2 regions of the Caulobacter sp. LjRoot300 genome follow, and region 1 is predicted to be linked to the other one. Evidence: riboswitches for the same ligand, from Rfam matches in the RefSeq annotation. Region 1 holds a riboswitch; the other holds the start of a gene.

The links. Region 1 has a riboswitch for cobalamin ahead of ACSQ2G_RS14325 (TonB-dependent receptor plug domain-containing protein). Riboswitches for the same ligand answer to the same signal wherever they lie in the genome.
Region 2: another riboswitch for cobalamin. It lies ahead of metE (5-methyltetrahydropteroyltriglutamate--homocysteine S-methyltransferase); the one in region 1 lies ahead of ACSQ2G_RS14325 (TonB-dependent receptor plug domain-containing protein).

What each region holds. Positions count from the first base shown of each region.
Region 1 is NZ_CAXUSA020000003.1:926,703-933,883, reverse strand. Features, by position in the region: gene ACSQ2G_RS14330 (threonine-phosphate decarboxylase) at 1-500, opposite strand, end outside; gene ACSQ2G_RS14325 (TonB-dependent receptor plug domain-containing protein) at 503-2,446, opposite strand; cobalamin riboswitch at 2,556-2,756, opposite strand; gene cobU (bifunctional adenosylcobinamide kinase/adenosylcobinamide-phosphate guanylyltransferase) at 2,806-3,315, shown strand; gene ACSQ2G_RS14315 (TauD/TfdA dioxygenase family protein) at 3,530-4,417, shown strand; gene modB (molybdate ABC transporter permease subunit) at 4,486-5,157, opposite strand; gene ACSQ2G_RS14305 (TOBE domain-containing protein) at 5,300-6,100, shown strand; gene ACSQ2G_RS14300 (hypothetical protein) at 6,260-6,739, opposite strand; gene ACSQ2G_RS14295 (RNA polymerase sigma factor) at 6,953-7,181, shown strand, end outside.
Region 2 is NZ_CAXUSA020000009.1:69,747-76,927, reverse strand. Features, by position in the region: gene ACSQ2G_RS22280 (FAD-binding oxidoreductase) at 1-1,267, opposite strand, end outside; gene ACSQ2G_RS22275 (Lrp/AsnC family transcriptional regulator) at 1,360-1,812, shown strand; gene ACSQ2G_RS22270 (DUF1801 domain-containing protein) at 1,838-2,236, opposite strand; gene metE (5-methyltetrahydropteroyltriglutamate--homocysteine S-methyltransferase) at 2,524-4,866, opposite strand; cobalamin riboswitch at 4,987-5,216, opposite strand; gene ACSQ2G_RS22260 (sensor histidine kinase) at 5,400-7,019, shown strand; gene ACSQ2G_RS22255 (PadR family transcriptional regulator) at 7,161-7,181, shown strand, end outside.

The DNA of each region.
Region 1 (7,181 bases):
ACCTCGACGAAGGCCTCGTCCACCAGCAGCGGCCCGTCCGTCAGGGCCAGGACCTGACCGGGCGGCAGGGCCTGGCCGCTGGGATTGTCCGGATTGACCAGCACCCGCAGGTCGGCCGTCGAATTGCGGGCGTCGACGACCTCCGCTCCCGCGACCTTCCAGGCGTCGGCGTGACCGCCGTAGGTCCGGGCCGAGATCGCGACCCGCGCCGTCGTCAGCAGGCGCGGCAGCAGGCGGATCAGCGCCTCGCTGCCCGCAGCCGCCACGACCCGGGCCGGATCCGCGACCCCGAACGCCTTGGCCGCGACCCGTTCCAGCGCCCGCAGCGACTCCGGATCGGGCAGGCGCGACCAGGCTTCCGGCGCCAGCACGGGGACAGGATAGGGTCGGGGATTGATCCCGGTCGACAGGTCCAGCCACGGCGTCGGCGCGTTCGGCCAGGCCGCCCGCGCCGCGCCGAGGCGTCCGCCGTGGCCGAGGAAGGCCGCCGGCGTCGCCATGGCTAGAACCTCGCCCGCACGCCGGCGAAGGCGCCGCGGCCCAGGGTCCCGTAGCGGTAGAGGGTCTCGTAGTGTTGGTCGAACAGGTTCTCGACCCGGCCGTACAGCTCGAAGGTGTCGTTGATCGGATAGGCGATCCGCACGTCGGTCAGGACATAGCTTTTCAGGCGACGAGTGTTGGACGCGTTGTCGAAGCTGTGGCCGACATACTGCATCATCACGCCGCCGGTCAGGCCGTTCGGCAGGCTGAGTTCGGCGTCCGCCGAGGCGGTCTCGCCGGCCCGGCGCACCAGGTCCTTGCCGTAGTTGGAGCCGGCCGACTTATTGATCGCGTCCATGTTGGTGTAGTTGGCCGACAGGGTCAGCAACGGGCTGACCTCGAGGCTGCCTTCCACCTCGACGCCGTCAGCCTGGGTCTTGGCCGTGTTGGCGTAGCCGCCGAAGTTGGGCGGGATGTTGTTGGACAGGAAGTCGATCTGGTTCTTGGTGTCGCGGTTGAAATAGGTGATCGCGCCGCGCAGGCGGCCGTCCAGCAGGCTGTGCTCGACACCGACGTCCCAGCTCTTGGCCTCTTCAGGCTTCAGCGCGATGTTCCCGTAGTCGCTGTACAGCTGATACAGCGACGGGGCCTTGAAGCCCTCGCCATAGTTGGCGCGGAAGACCGTGGTCCCGCTGTTGGGGCTCCAGGTCGCGCCGGCCTGATAGGTGGTGGCGCCGCCGAAGGTGTCGTGGTCGTCGTGGCGGACGCCGCCGGTCAGGGTCAGGCCCTCGACCGGCTTGGCCCGCAGCTGGCCGTAGACGCTGTCCATGCCGGTCGCGTGGCGGCCGGGCGCGGGGTTCGCGTCGAAGCTGGAGGGCGCGGCGGTGCGGAACCAGGTGCGCTCGGTCTCGGCCCCGAACACCGCGCGCCAGACCGGGCTGATCGTCCAGGTGCCCTGATATTCCAGGCTGTTGTCCGTGCCCCTGGCGTCGAAGGTCTTGGTCGTGACGGCCTGGCTGGGGTCGTAATTGTCGCGGTCGGTCTGGGTGTACGAATAGCCGATGCGGCTGTTCAGGGCGCCGTCGAAGTTCGACAGGCGCGCACCCAGATAGCTGACCAGTTCCTGGGTCCTGCCGTATTCGGCGGTGTCGGCGAAGGCGAACGCCGGGGCCGGGAAGCCGTCGAATTCGTTGCGGCCCCTGGCGTAGGACAGGCGGGCGTCGAGGCTGGCCCCGTCCGTCACGTTCAGGTCCAGGCGGCCGCTGACGGCGGCGTTGCGGTAGCCGTCCTTCTCCTTGCCGCCCAGGGCCTCGTCGAAGTTGGAGACGCCGGCGGTGGTGTAGGACCCCGCCGCCAGGCGCCAGCCGCCCCAGGCGCCGCCGGCCCCGACGCCGAGCCGGGCATAGGCCGTGGCGCGCGAGCCGCCCTCGACCGTGGCGTCGCCGGACAGCGGTCCGTCCGGCGTCTTGGTGATCATGCTGACCACCCCGCCGATGGCCTGGCTGCCCCACAGGGTCGACTGCGGGCCGCGCAGCACCTCGATGCGGTCGACGTCGCCGGCCAGCAGGGTGGCGAAGTTGTAGCCGCCGCCGGTCGCCGACGGGTCGTTCAGCTTGACGCCGTCGATCAGCACGGCGGTCTGGTCGCTTTCGGCGCCGCGGATGCGCACCTGGGTCGAGCCGCCGATGCCGCCGTTGCGGGTGACGGTGACGCCCGGGGTGCGCGACAGCAGGTCGGAGACCACCACCACCTGGCGCTGGCGCAGGGTCTGCGCGGTGATCACGGTCATGCTGACCGGCACTTCGGACAGCTTGTCGGCGGCGCGGCCAGCGGTGACGACCACCTGGTCGACGGCGTTGGCCTCGTCCAGGGGCTCGGCGGCCAGCACCTGGCTGGGCAGGCCCAAAGCGGGCAGGGCGAGGGCGGGAAGGGCGGCCACCAGGGCCAGGATGGAAATCGGGCGCATGTTCAAGACCTCCGTGCGCGGCAACGAAGGCTGGCCCGGGGATCCGGACCGGCCTGACGATGTCGCCTCGGGGGAAAGAACCCCATCGTACGGCGCACCCCGGCCGGACGAAGGACGACCGCGACGGGCAGGTCTCCTGGCTCGCGGGTCAAGGCCGGTGCGCGTCGCCTTCCCAATCATCCTCCGAAGAGGACGGTCAGTGGCTTAATGACGCGCGGGCTCGCCGCTTACAGTTGCGGGGGCAGCCCGGGTTTCGCACCCGAGTTCCCTTTTCATCCTCTTTCGAGGAACCTGTCGCGAGAGCTGCACTATATGCTGCGTCGCACACGGTCAATCTGGCTGGCCATCGGGAGCGCGTCTTGCCGTTTAACCTCGTCCTGGGCGGAGCCCGATCCGGCAAGAGCGCTTTCGCCCAGGGGGCGGCGGAGGCCCTGGCCGCGGACGGCCGGCTGGTGATGATCGCCACGGCCCAGGCCTTCGATTCGGAGATGGCCGAGCGCATCGCGCGCCATCAAAAGGATCGTGGTCCGGCCTGGACGACGCTGGAGGCGCCGCTCGATATCGCGGGTGCGTTGGCGACGCTGGGCGCGGACGACGTCGTCGTGGTCGATTGCCTGACGCTGTGGCTGTCGAACCTGATGCTCGGCGAGCAGGATGTGGCGACGGCCGCCGCCGGACTGGTCGAGGCGGTCGGACGGTTTGAAGGGGCTCTGTGGCTGGTGTCCAACGAGGTCGGCTTCGGCATCGTGCCGGACAACGCCCTGGCCCGGCGGTTCCGCGACGAGGCGGGGCGGCTGCACCAGGCCCTGGCCCAGGCCGCCGACGCGGTGACCCTGGTGGTGGCCGGGCTGACCCTGCGCCTGAAATAGGCCTTGGTGTGGAGAGTGGCGGACTTTGCGCCGCCTCATGGGCTGGGGACAGGCGCATGCGCCTGTCCCCGTCCGCGCTCCGGATCGTTCTCAGGGGGGCAGGCGACATGGAGGAGCTTGAACTCGAAATCAAAGACCGCCGTTATGGCGGGTATCGAGGTCTGCACGAACCAGACGCCGCTCGCACGGACGGGCGGCGCGCCGGGAGGACGCCATGAACGCCTTTGCCCCCATCGCCGCTGCCGAGACGCCCGACTACGCCGGCCTGACCGTCACGCCCGCCGGGCCCGTGCTCGGGGCCGAGATCTCGGGGGTGGACCTGCGCCAGCCCCTGGCTCCGGAGATCGTGGTGGCGATCCGCGCGACGCTGTTGCGGCACAAGGTGGTGTTCTTCCGCGACCAGGACATCAGCCATGAGGACCATGTCCGTTTCAGCCGGTATTTCGGGAACTTGGAAGGGCATCCTGTCACCGCCCACGTGCCCGGCTTTCCCGAGATCCTGCACATCGAGGCCGCCGACGGCATGAAGCTGCGCGAGGAGATCGTGCCGATCGTCCGCGTCGCCAACAAGTGGCATACCGACGTCACCTTCCGCCCGGCCCCGTCGATGGGCGGGGTGCTGCGGGCCCGCCACCTGCCGCCGCTGGGCGGCGACACCCTGTTCGCCGACACCGCCGCCATCTATCGCGACCTGCCCGACAGGCTGAAGGACCAGCTGGCGACCCTGACCGCCGAGCACGACATCCTGCAGAGCTACGGCTACCGGGTCGACGAGGCCAAGCGGCAGGACCTGCGCGCCGCCTATCCGCCCCAGGTCCACCCGGTTGTCCGCACCCATCCGGAGACCGGCGACAAGCACCTGTTCGTCAACAAGGTGTTCACGACGCGGATCCTGGGACTGGCCGAGGACGAGGCCGCCAGGCTGCTGGCCGAGCTGCTGGACCGGGTGAAGACGCCCGAATACCAGGTCCGCTTCCGCTGGACGCCGAACGCCATCGTCTTCTGGGACAACCGCGCCACCCAGCACTACGCCATCCTCGACTACTGGCCTCAGGAGCGCGTCGTCGAGCGGGTCACGATCCAGGGCGACGTTCCGTTCTGAAGCGACTCCAAATTTGCCTCGGGAGGACCATTTAAATCAAAGTCTTGTCGCGAAAACCTGATAGACTTTCAGGACCGCGAGGCGCGCGTGTCCACCCGGCGTTCCATCAGCAGCAGGCTGAGCATGACCAGGAAGGCGAAGACCAGCAGGGCGCCGGCCAGCTGATGGGCCTTGTCCCATTCCAGGGCCTCGACCAGCCGGTAGATCTCGATCGACAGCACCTCGGTCTGGCCCGGAATGCCGCCGCCCAGCATCATCACCACCCCGAACTCGCCGACCGTGTGGGCGAAGACCAGCAGGGCGGCGACCGCGTAGCCCGGCAGGGCCAGCGGCAGGGCCACCCTGACGAACCGGGCCCAGGGCGAGGCGCCCAGGGTGGCGGCGGCCTCCAGCGGCTCGTCGCCCACCGCGATGAAGGCGTTGCGCAGCGGCTGGACGGCGAACGGCAGCGAATAGACCAGCGAGCCGATCACCAGGCCCTGGAAGGTGAAGGCCAGGGTGCGTACCCCGAACGGATGCAGCACGGCGATCAGCGGGCTTTGCGGGCCCAGGGCGATCAGCAGGTAAAAGCCCAGGGCGGTCGGCGGCAGGACGATCGGCAGGGCCACCAGGGCCCCGACCGGCGCCTTCCAGCGCGAACGGCCCCGCGCCAGCCACCAGGCCAGGGGCGTGGCCAGGACCAGCAGCAGGATCGTGGTGATCCCGGCCAGCTTGGTCGTCAGCCACGCGACCTCCAGCATCGTCAGGCAGCCTTGATCTTGATTGGTGGCGGAGGGGGCGGCATGGCTTTGGTTCCGGCGGAGGCTCGGTTATGTAGTGGAACTGCATAACGGGATTTCTCGTCCCGGTCACGTTCGGCCTGAGATCCGGCATGAGGCTACGATGTCCACCGAAGGCGATCTGAGCGCGTCCCTGGTCCTGAAGCGCGGCGGCCTGGCGCGTGTCGGCCTGGAGCGCATCGCCCTGGTCGAGGCGATCGCCGGCCTCGGCTCGATCAGCGCCGCGGCCAGGCAGTTGGGCCTCAGCTACAAGGGCGCGTGGGACGGGGTGCAGGCGCTGAACAACCTGTTCGACGCGCCCCTGGTGGTCGCCAACGCCGGCGGCAAGGCCGGCGGCGCGGCCGTCGTCACGCCGCGCGGCCTGGCGGTGATCCGGGCCTTCCGTGACGTCGAGCGCGAGATCGGCGCGGCCCTGTCGCGGCTGGAGACGGGCCTGGCGGCGGCGGAGCCGAACACCGGCCAGGGCCTGGGCGACCTGTTCTGGAGCCTGGGCCTGCGCACCAGCGCTCGCAACGCCTTGCGCGGGGTGGTCACGGCCATCGACGACGGCGAAGTGACCGCCCGGGTCGACCTCGACCTGGGCGAGGGCGTCGAGATCGTCTCGGTCATCACTCGCCGCAGCCGCGAGGAACTGGGCCTGGCGGTCGGCAAGCCGGCGCTCGCCCTGATCAAGTCCAGCTTCGTCGTCCTAGTCGGCGACGGTCCGCCCGACGACGGGGTCAACCGCCTGGCCGGGACCGTGGTCGATCGCGAGGACGGCCATGAGGTCAGCGAAGTGACCCTGAGCCTGTCGGCCGGCAAGACCCTGGTCGCCACCGTGCCGAATTCCGCCAGGCCGCCCGCCGTCGGCGATCACGTCGTGGCGACCGTCGCCCCGTCCAACGTCATCCTCGCCATCGACTAGGTTCCGTGGACAGTTAGGCCTTTAGCGTCGAGACGCCGCCCTCGTCCTTCGACAGGCTCAGGATGAGGGCTCGTTGTAGGGTGGTTCAGTAGAATTCCTCATCCTGAGCCTGTCGAAGGACGAGGAATTCGGCCCCAAACCCTCAACTGTCCACAGCTCCTAATGGACCGTCGGCCGCTCGGGCGCCGGCGGGGTCGGCTCGGCCGTCCGCTCATCGCGCAGCCGGGCGGGCAGAGGATAGCCGTCGACCCGCAGCGCCGCGTTCAGGGCCCGGGCCAGGACCATGGTCGGCTGGGAATCGACCAGCAAGGGCTCGAGCAGCGCCTCGCCCGCCGCCGTGGCGGTTCCGGCCAGGCCGCACGAGACCATCAGCCGCTGCTCGTCGGTGGAGATGCCGCCGCAGGCCGGACATTCCACCTGGATCGGCCGGCGCAGGCAGGCCTCCACCGACTGCATCCAGGCCACGAACAGGCCGCCGGTGCGGTTGGACGCCCGGAAGGCCAGGGCCTGGGCGACCAGCCGGCTGGGAGGCTCGCCGGCCGCCCGCAGCGCCGCCCACTGGCGCATGGCGCCCAGCAGCAGCCTTTCGCCGACCGTCGGTCCGGAGGTCCAGCGCAGCGCTATGGGATCGGGGGTCATCGCGGCCTCTCGGACGGGCGTCGCGGTCATTGTTGCGACTGACTCGCAATATTTAGCGCCTGATCTTGTTGCGAGTCAATCGCAACAACTGACCCTTCGGCGCGCTGGACCCAAGCGCGCCAGCGGCCTAGGTTCAGCCCTCGCCGCAACCCGTTCGCCGCCCTTGAGTCCCTGGAGCCCGCGCTGTCCGCCACCCCTCGATCGATCACGCCGATGGCTCGGCTGTACGGCGAGAAGCGGGCCAACCTGGTGCGCGTCTTCGCCGCCCGGCTGCGCTCGGCCAGCGAGGCCGAAGACCTGATCCAGGACCTGTACCTGAAGGTCCAGGCCCTGGGCGATCTGGAGGTCGAGGGCGACGGCTCGGCCTTGCTGTTCCGCATGGCCAACAACCTGATGCTCGACCGGTTGCGCAGCCAGACCCGCGCCAGCGCCCGTGACGAGG
Region 2 (7,181 bases), on a different contig from region 1:
TGAAGCTGGCGCCGAAGCCGTCGATGGCCAGGGTCAGCACCGCCTCGCGCAGGGCCGCGCGGCGGGCCTTGTCGGCGGGCCCGACCAGGTTGAAGTGCACCCCGCCGTCGGCCACGTGGCCGAAGTCGCACAGGGCGTAGTCGGGAAAGTCGGCCTCCAGCATCAGCACGGCCTCGCGGCGGAAGCGGGCCAGGTCGCGGCGGCGGAAGCTGAGGTCGAAGCCGACGACCGGCCCGCTGGCCCGCAGGCCTTCCGACAGCGCATGGCGCAGGGCCCACATCTTCTCGACCGGGCCGAACAGGGCGTCGACCAGCGGCCCGTCGTCCTGTTCCAGCAGGTCGCCGGCGACCTGCTGCAGCACCTCGTCCAGCGACGCCTCGCCCTCGCGCGGGGCCCAGGTCCGGGTCAGCTCGACCAGCACGGCGTAGTCGGGAACGCCGCCGGCGAACGGGTTGCTCAGCGACGGCACGTGGTCGATGGCCCGGACCATGGCCGCCTTCGACAGGCCCTCGAACGCGGTCAGGGTCGAGCCCGCCTGGACCTCGAAGGCCTGCAGCAGCGGCAGGACCGCCTCGATGTCGCGCGGGACCAGCAGGGCGGCGGCGGTCTGGCGGGGGCGGTGGTGAACCTCGACGGTGACCCCCGTGATGATCCCGAACGCGCCGCAACCGCCGACGAACAGCTGGCGCAGGGCGACGGCGGCGTTGTCCTTGCGCAGGCCGTGCGAGAGCTGGAGCGTCGTGCCGGCCGCGTCGGCCAGCACCACTTCCAGGCCCAGGACGTGACGGCGCATGTCGCCATAGCGCAGGAACCGCGCCCCGCCGGTGTTGGTGGCGGCCATGCCGCCCAGGGTGGGGTCGGCGCCCAGGTCGATGGGCAGGAACAGGCCGTGCGGCTCCAGCGCCGCGTTCAGCGCCGACAGCCGCACGCCGGCTCCGACCGTGGCCGTGCGGTCGGCGACGTCGATCTCCAGCGGCGCGGCCAGGCGGTCCAGCGACAGCACCAGGTGCGTCCCGCTGGCGTCCGGGGTCGAGCCCTCGGCCAGGCCGGTATTGGCGCCCTGCGGGACGAACTTCAGGCCGTGGCGCACGCAGTAGCCGACCACCGCCGAGACCTGCGCCGTGGTGGCCGGGCGGACGACCGCCGCCGCCGTCCCGCCGGCGTAGCGGGCCGGGGTCTCGTAGGCGGCGCGGTCGGCCGGATCGAGGATCAGGCCGCCGGGACCGACCAGGCCGGCCAGGGCGTCTTGGTGAACTTGGTCCAGCACGAAAGCGCAAACTCCAGGGGCGGCCATCATCTCCGCCATTCCGTCGAATCCTAGTGGCGGGATCGTCGGTTTGACGGCAGGATCTCGGCGAAATGCAGTCTTCCCCCAGCATAATGACGATCGACGCCATCGACGAGAAGCTGATCGCCGCCCTGCGGGAGAACGGCCGGGCCTCGACCGCCGAGCTCGCGCGGCGGGTCGGGCGCTCGCGCACCACGGTGCAGAGCCGGATCGAGCGGCTGGAACGCAGCGGGGTGATCGCCGGCTACACGGCCCGCCTGGCGCCCGACCACGCCCATGGCGCGGTGCGGGTGCACGTGATGATCAAGATCGGTCCCAAGGAGGCGCGGGCCGTCGAGGCGGCCCTGCGCGCCATCCCGCAGGTGCGGCTGCTGCACTCGGTCAGCGGCGACTACGACATGATCGCCATCGCCGCCACCGCCACGGTCGCGCAGATGGACGAGGTGCTCGACCGGATCGGCCACGTGGCCGGGGTCGAGCGCACGACCTCGTCGATCATCCTGTCGACCAAGTTCGACCGCTGAGCGGAGGAGGCTTGCGCGAACTGATCTATTCGGACCGCAGCCGCGCGCGGACGTCCTGGTAGGCCGCGACGATCAGGGCGTTCAGCGCGGCGGCGTCCATCGGCCGGCCCCAGCGGATCTTCACGTGCCGCATGCGCTTGCCCGCGCCTTCCAGCAGGCCCGCCGGATCGTCCAGCGCCGCGCCGTGGAAGAAGCCGACGTTCACGTGGGCGCTGAACGCATCGACATAGGCGAACGCCGCGTCGCCCACGCACGCGGTGGGATGTCCGTCGTGCAGCAGTTCGCGCACGTCGGGCCCACACGCGCGCAGGCTTTCGAACCACGGTTGGGCCAGGCGCCGCAGGTCGGGCCCGGGCGTGGTGAACCAGGCGTCGACCCCGGGGTCTCTCCGCACGGCGCCGGCAAGTCGGAAGAGGTCCGTCATCGGGCCAGAATGCCAGCGCCGCCGGGGCTTGTCGAAGCCCCGGCGACGGCTCCGCTCGCCAAGCCGTCTCCGGCCCGACGAGCCAGGGCTATCGCATATGGCCAAAAGCGACTGTCATCCCGGACGAGCGCGCAGCGCGAAGATCCGGGACCGACGCGTGAACTCAGAGCTTCCGGCGGTCCCGGATCGGCGCTCGGCTTCGCCGGGCTTGTCCGGGATGACAGGTTTTTTCAGAGTAAATCCATATGCGATAGGCCCTGCCCGACGAGCGGAGATCCTCGTCGTCGTCAGGCCGGAACGACGGTCCGACGGACGATCCGTGCGGCCTCGACCATGTTGGCCAGGGCGGCCTGGGTCTCGGGCCATTTGCGGGTCTTCAGGCCGCAGTCGGGATTGACCCACAGCTGACCCGCCGACAGCCGCGCCTGGGCGGCCTTCAGCAGGTCGGTCATCTCCTCGACGGCGGGCACGCGCGGCGAATGGATGTCGTAGACGCCGGGACCGATCTCGGCCGGATAGGCGTAGGCCTCGAACGCGTCCAGCAGCTCCATCTTCGAGCGGGCGGTCTCGATGGAGATGACGTCGGCGTCCATCGCCCCGATGGCGGCGATGATGTCGTTGAACTCCGAATAGCACATGTGGGTGTGGATCTGGGTGTGGTCGGCCACGCCCGACGCCGCCAGGCGGAAGCTTTCGACCGCCCAGTCCAGATAGGCCGCCCAGTCGCCCCGGCGCAGCGGCAGGCCTTCGCGCAGGGCCGCCTCGTCGATCTGGATCACCTTGGCGCCGGCCGCCTCCAGGTCGGTCACCTCGTCGCGGATGGCCAGGGCGATCTGGCGGCAGGCCAGGGACCGGGGCAGGTCGTCGCGCACGAACGACCAGTTCAGGATGGTCACCGGCCCGGTCAGCATGCCCTTCATCGGCCGGTCGGTCAGGGACTGGGCGTAGGCCCACCAGTCCACGGTCATCGGGGCCGGACGCGAGACGTCGCCGAACAGGATCGGCGGCCGCACGCAGCGCGAGCCGTACGACTGCACCCAGCCGTGCTTGGTGAAGGCGAAGCCCGACAGCTGCTCGCCGAAATACTGCACCATGTCGTTGCGCTCGAACTCGCCGTGGACCAGCACGTCCAGCCCGATCTCCGCCTGCCAGGCCACGGTGCGGGCCGTCTCGGCGCGCAGAAAGGCGGCGTAGTCGGCGTCGCTCAGCTGGCCCTTGCCGTGGGCCGACCGCGCCTGGCGCACCGCCTCGGTCTGCGGGAACGAGCCGATGGTGGTGGTGGGGAAGGCCGGCAGGTCCAGGCGGGCGATCTGGACCGCTTGCCGACGGCCGAACGGCGAGCGGCGCCGGGCCATGTCCGGCGTGGTGGCGGCCAGGCGCGCGGCCACCGCCGCGTCGTGGATCCTGGGCGAGGCGCGCCGCGCCCGCGCCGCCGCCTGGCTGGCCGCCAGCTGGGGCGCGACGGCGTCGCGGCCCTGGTTCAGCGCCGTGGCCAGCACCACCAGCTCCTCGATCTTCTGGACGCCGAACGCCAGCCACTGGCGGACCTCCGGGTCGATCGCCGTCTCCAGGTCCAGGTCGATCGGCGCGTGCAGCAGCGAACAGGACGGCGCCAGGATCACCCGGTCGCCGCCGCGTCGCGAGACGATCGGGTCCAGGCGGTCGAGCAGGGCGGGCAGGTCGGCCCGCCAGACGTTGCGGCCGTCGATCACCCCCAGCGACAGCACCAGGCTTTCGGGCGCGAGGGCCAGGACCGCGTCCAGTTCCTCGGGCGCGCGCGCCAGGTCGACGTGGACGCCGTCGACCGGCAGGTTCACCGCCGTGGCCAGGTTGTCGCCATAGGCCCCGAAATAGCTGGTCAGCATCAGGCGCAGGCCGGGCGCGGCATGGGTCAGGGCGCCATAGGCGCGTCGCAGCTCGCCGCGCTCGAAGTCGGTCAGGTCCAGCGCCAGGCAGGGCTCGTCGATCTGCACCCAGTCGGCGCCCGCCTGCTGGAGCCGGGCCAGGATCTCGGCATAGACCGGCACCAGGGCGGGCAGCAGCGACAGCGGCGAAAAGCCCTCGTCCTTGGTCTTGGCCAGCTTGAGGAAGGTGACCGGGCCCAGCAGCACCGGGCGGGTGTGGACGCCCAGCGCCCGGGCCTCCAGGAACTCGTCGACCGGCTTGGTGGAGGTCAGGGCGAAGGCCTGGTCGCGCGACACCTCCGGGGCCAGGTAGTGATAGTTGGTGTCGAACCACTTGGTCATCTCCAGGGCCGGCAGGCCGGAACCCTGGTGATGCCCGTGGCCGTGGGCGCAGGCCGCCTCGGCCGCGCCGCCTTGCGCGCCGCGCGCCATGGCGAAATAGCCGGCGGTGTCGATCGGGCCGCCGCTCCAGCCGTAGATCGCCGGGATGGCCCCCACCATGACGCTGGTGTCGAGCACGTGGTCGTAGAGCGAAAAGTCGTTGCTGGGCACGTGGACCACGCCTAGGGCGGCCTGGCGGGTCCAGGCCGCGGCGCGCAGGGCGGCGGCCGTGGCGAGCAGCGCCTGGGCGTCGGTCTTGCCGGCCCAGTGGTTCTCGAGCGCGAACTTCAGTTCGCGGCGCGGGCCGATGCGGGGAAAGCCCAGGGTGGCGACGGTGACGGTCATTTCGAAAAGCCTCTGCCGGTGTGATGGCGGAGGCGGGTCGGGACGCGCGCGAGGGGGCGCGCACGGGCCATGGAGGTCCGGTCACGCCTTTGCATGCGACCAGACCGGACACCCCGCCGGAGGACGTTATCTGTCGGGGCAGGTCTCCTGGCTCACGGGTCAGCGCCCCTGTCCTGGCCTTCCCGACACGCCACCGATCCAGCTCGGCGCGTCAGTGACACGTATCGGACAGCGGCTCGCCGCTCACAGTTGCGGGGGCAGCGCCGGATTCGGGCTTTTGAGACCCTCACCGACTTCCCTCTTAGCTCCGGACGCGCGAACGCCCGCAGACCACGACCCGCCTAGAAGGCGCGCGTTCCGGCCTGGCGTCAAGAGGGACATAAAGATATCTTTATGTGATTTCGAGGAGTCGGCGCCGCCCTAACAAAATGTCGCACCCGTCCATCCTTAAACCTGCGGGAAACGATGCTTCGCCTAAGGCTTCCTTTTGGTGTGGGGGGCTTCCTCGCGAGGGCGGGGAAGGGGAGGGCGTCTTGCGGAAACCAACGGATCTCGGCGTCGCCGCCCAAGGCGCGCGCAAGCCCTGGCTGGGTTACGGCGATCTGCGCCTGGAAGCGGCGATCTTCCTGCTGGTCGCCGTGTCGTTCGCCGCGGTGCTGGGCAAGAGCGCCATCACCAGCCAGACCATGGTCCTGTCCTCGCAGTCGGGCCGGTTCGCGACCTACAGCTATTCCGACGCCGAGCACGGCGGGGGCAGCGTCGTCTCCCCCGATCCGCGCAAGCCCCTGTCCTGGTCCTGCGACATCCGCCAAGGCGTGACCTATCCCTATTGCGGCTACGGCCTGCAGCTGGACGTGGGGCGCCAGACCGACGGCCTGGACTTCTCGCGCTTCCAGACCATCGTCCTGCGGTTTTCCTATCAGGGGCCGGGCGACCGCCTGAGGCTGGTCTTGAAGACCTCGCCCGAGCCGGCCGTGCGGGCGAAACTGAAGGGCGAGCCGATGCCCCTGGCGATGGACATCCCCGTCGTCCAGGGCCGCAACGAAGTGCGCCTGCCGCTGAGCCAGCTGGCGCCGGAAGAGTGGTGGGTGGCTAGCCGCGGCCTTTCGGCGGCCGAGGCGGCGCCGAACCTCAAGGCGGTCCGTTCCGTGGCCGTCTCCACCAGCGACGCCAAGGTCGGCCATCTGGCGATCTCGGTCGACGACCTGACCTTCGAGGGATCGTACCTTTCGACCGAACAGTTCTACCTGGTCATCCTCGGCGCCTGGCTGGTGTTGTCGGCGGGGTTCCTGGTCTGGCGCTTCCTGCACCTGCGCGGGAACTACGAGGCGCGGCGGCGGCGCCAGGCGGAGGAGGCGCGGCGACTGGCCGACGCCCACGCCGCGGTCCAGGCCGCCAGCAGCGCCAAGTCGCGGTTCCTCGGCAATATGAGCCACGAGCTGCGCACGCCGCTCAACGCCATCATCGGCTATGCCTACTGGCTGGAGCGCACCGCGCTGGACGCCAAGCAGCGCGCCGCGGTCAAGACGGTGCAGGCCAGCGGCGAGCACCTGCTGGCCGTGATCAGCGACATCCTGGACGTGGCCAAGATCGAGGCCGGCAAGTTCGAGCTGCTGGCCGCGCCGTTCGACCTGCACGACTGCGTGGCGGGCGTGGGCGAGATGTTCCGCCTGCCCGCCCAGGACAAGGGCCTGGACTTCGCTACCCGCCTCGACCCCGACGTGCCGCGCCGCGTCGAGGCGGACGAGAAGCGGGTTCGGCAGGTCCTGATCAACCTGGTGGGCAATGCGATCAAGTTCACGGCCAGCGGTCGGGTCGGCCTGCGGGTCAGCCTGGTCGATCGCGTGGGCGAGACAGCGCGACTGCGCTTCGTCGTCGATGACACCGGCATCGGCATCCCGCTCGACCAGGTCGAGAGCATCTTCCGGCCGTTCGAGCAGGCCGGCGACGCGAACGGCCGCAACGAGGGCACGGGCCTGGGCCTGAGCATCAGCCAGCAGATCGTCGCCCTGATGCGGGGCGAGATCTCGGTCGACAGCACGCCGGGCCAGGGCAGCCGCTTCACGGTGGAGATCGCGGTTCGCGTGGTCGACGCCGGGGCGGCGGCGGACGCGCCAAGAACGCCGCGGCTGCGGCCCCTGGCGGCGTCGTAGAAGGGCTCGACTTCTCCAGCGAACGGTCTCGAGGGACGTCCGTCATGACGAACGCCGGTCGGCGACCTTGACTCGCTATCTACCTGTGTGTCACACAGTGTATGTCACACACCAGGTGGCGCACACCATGCGACGTACACCATGCCCACCGACGCCGACCTT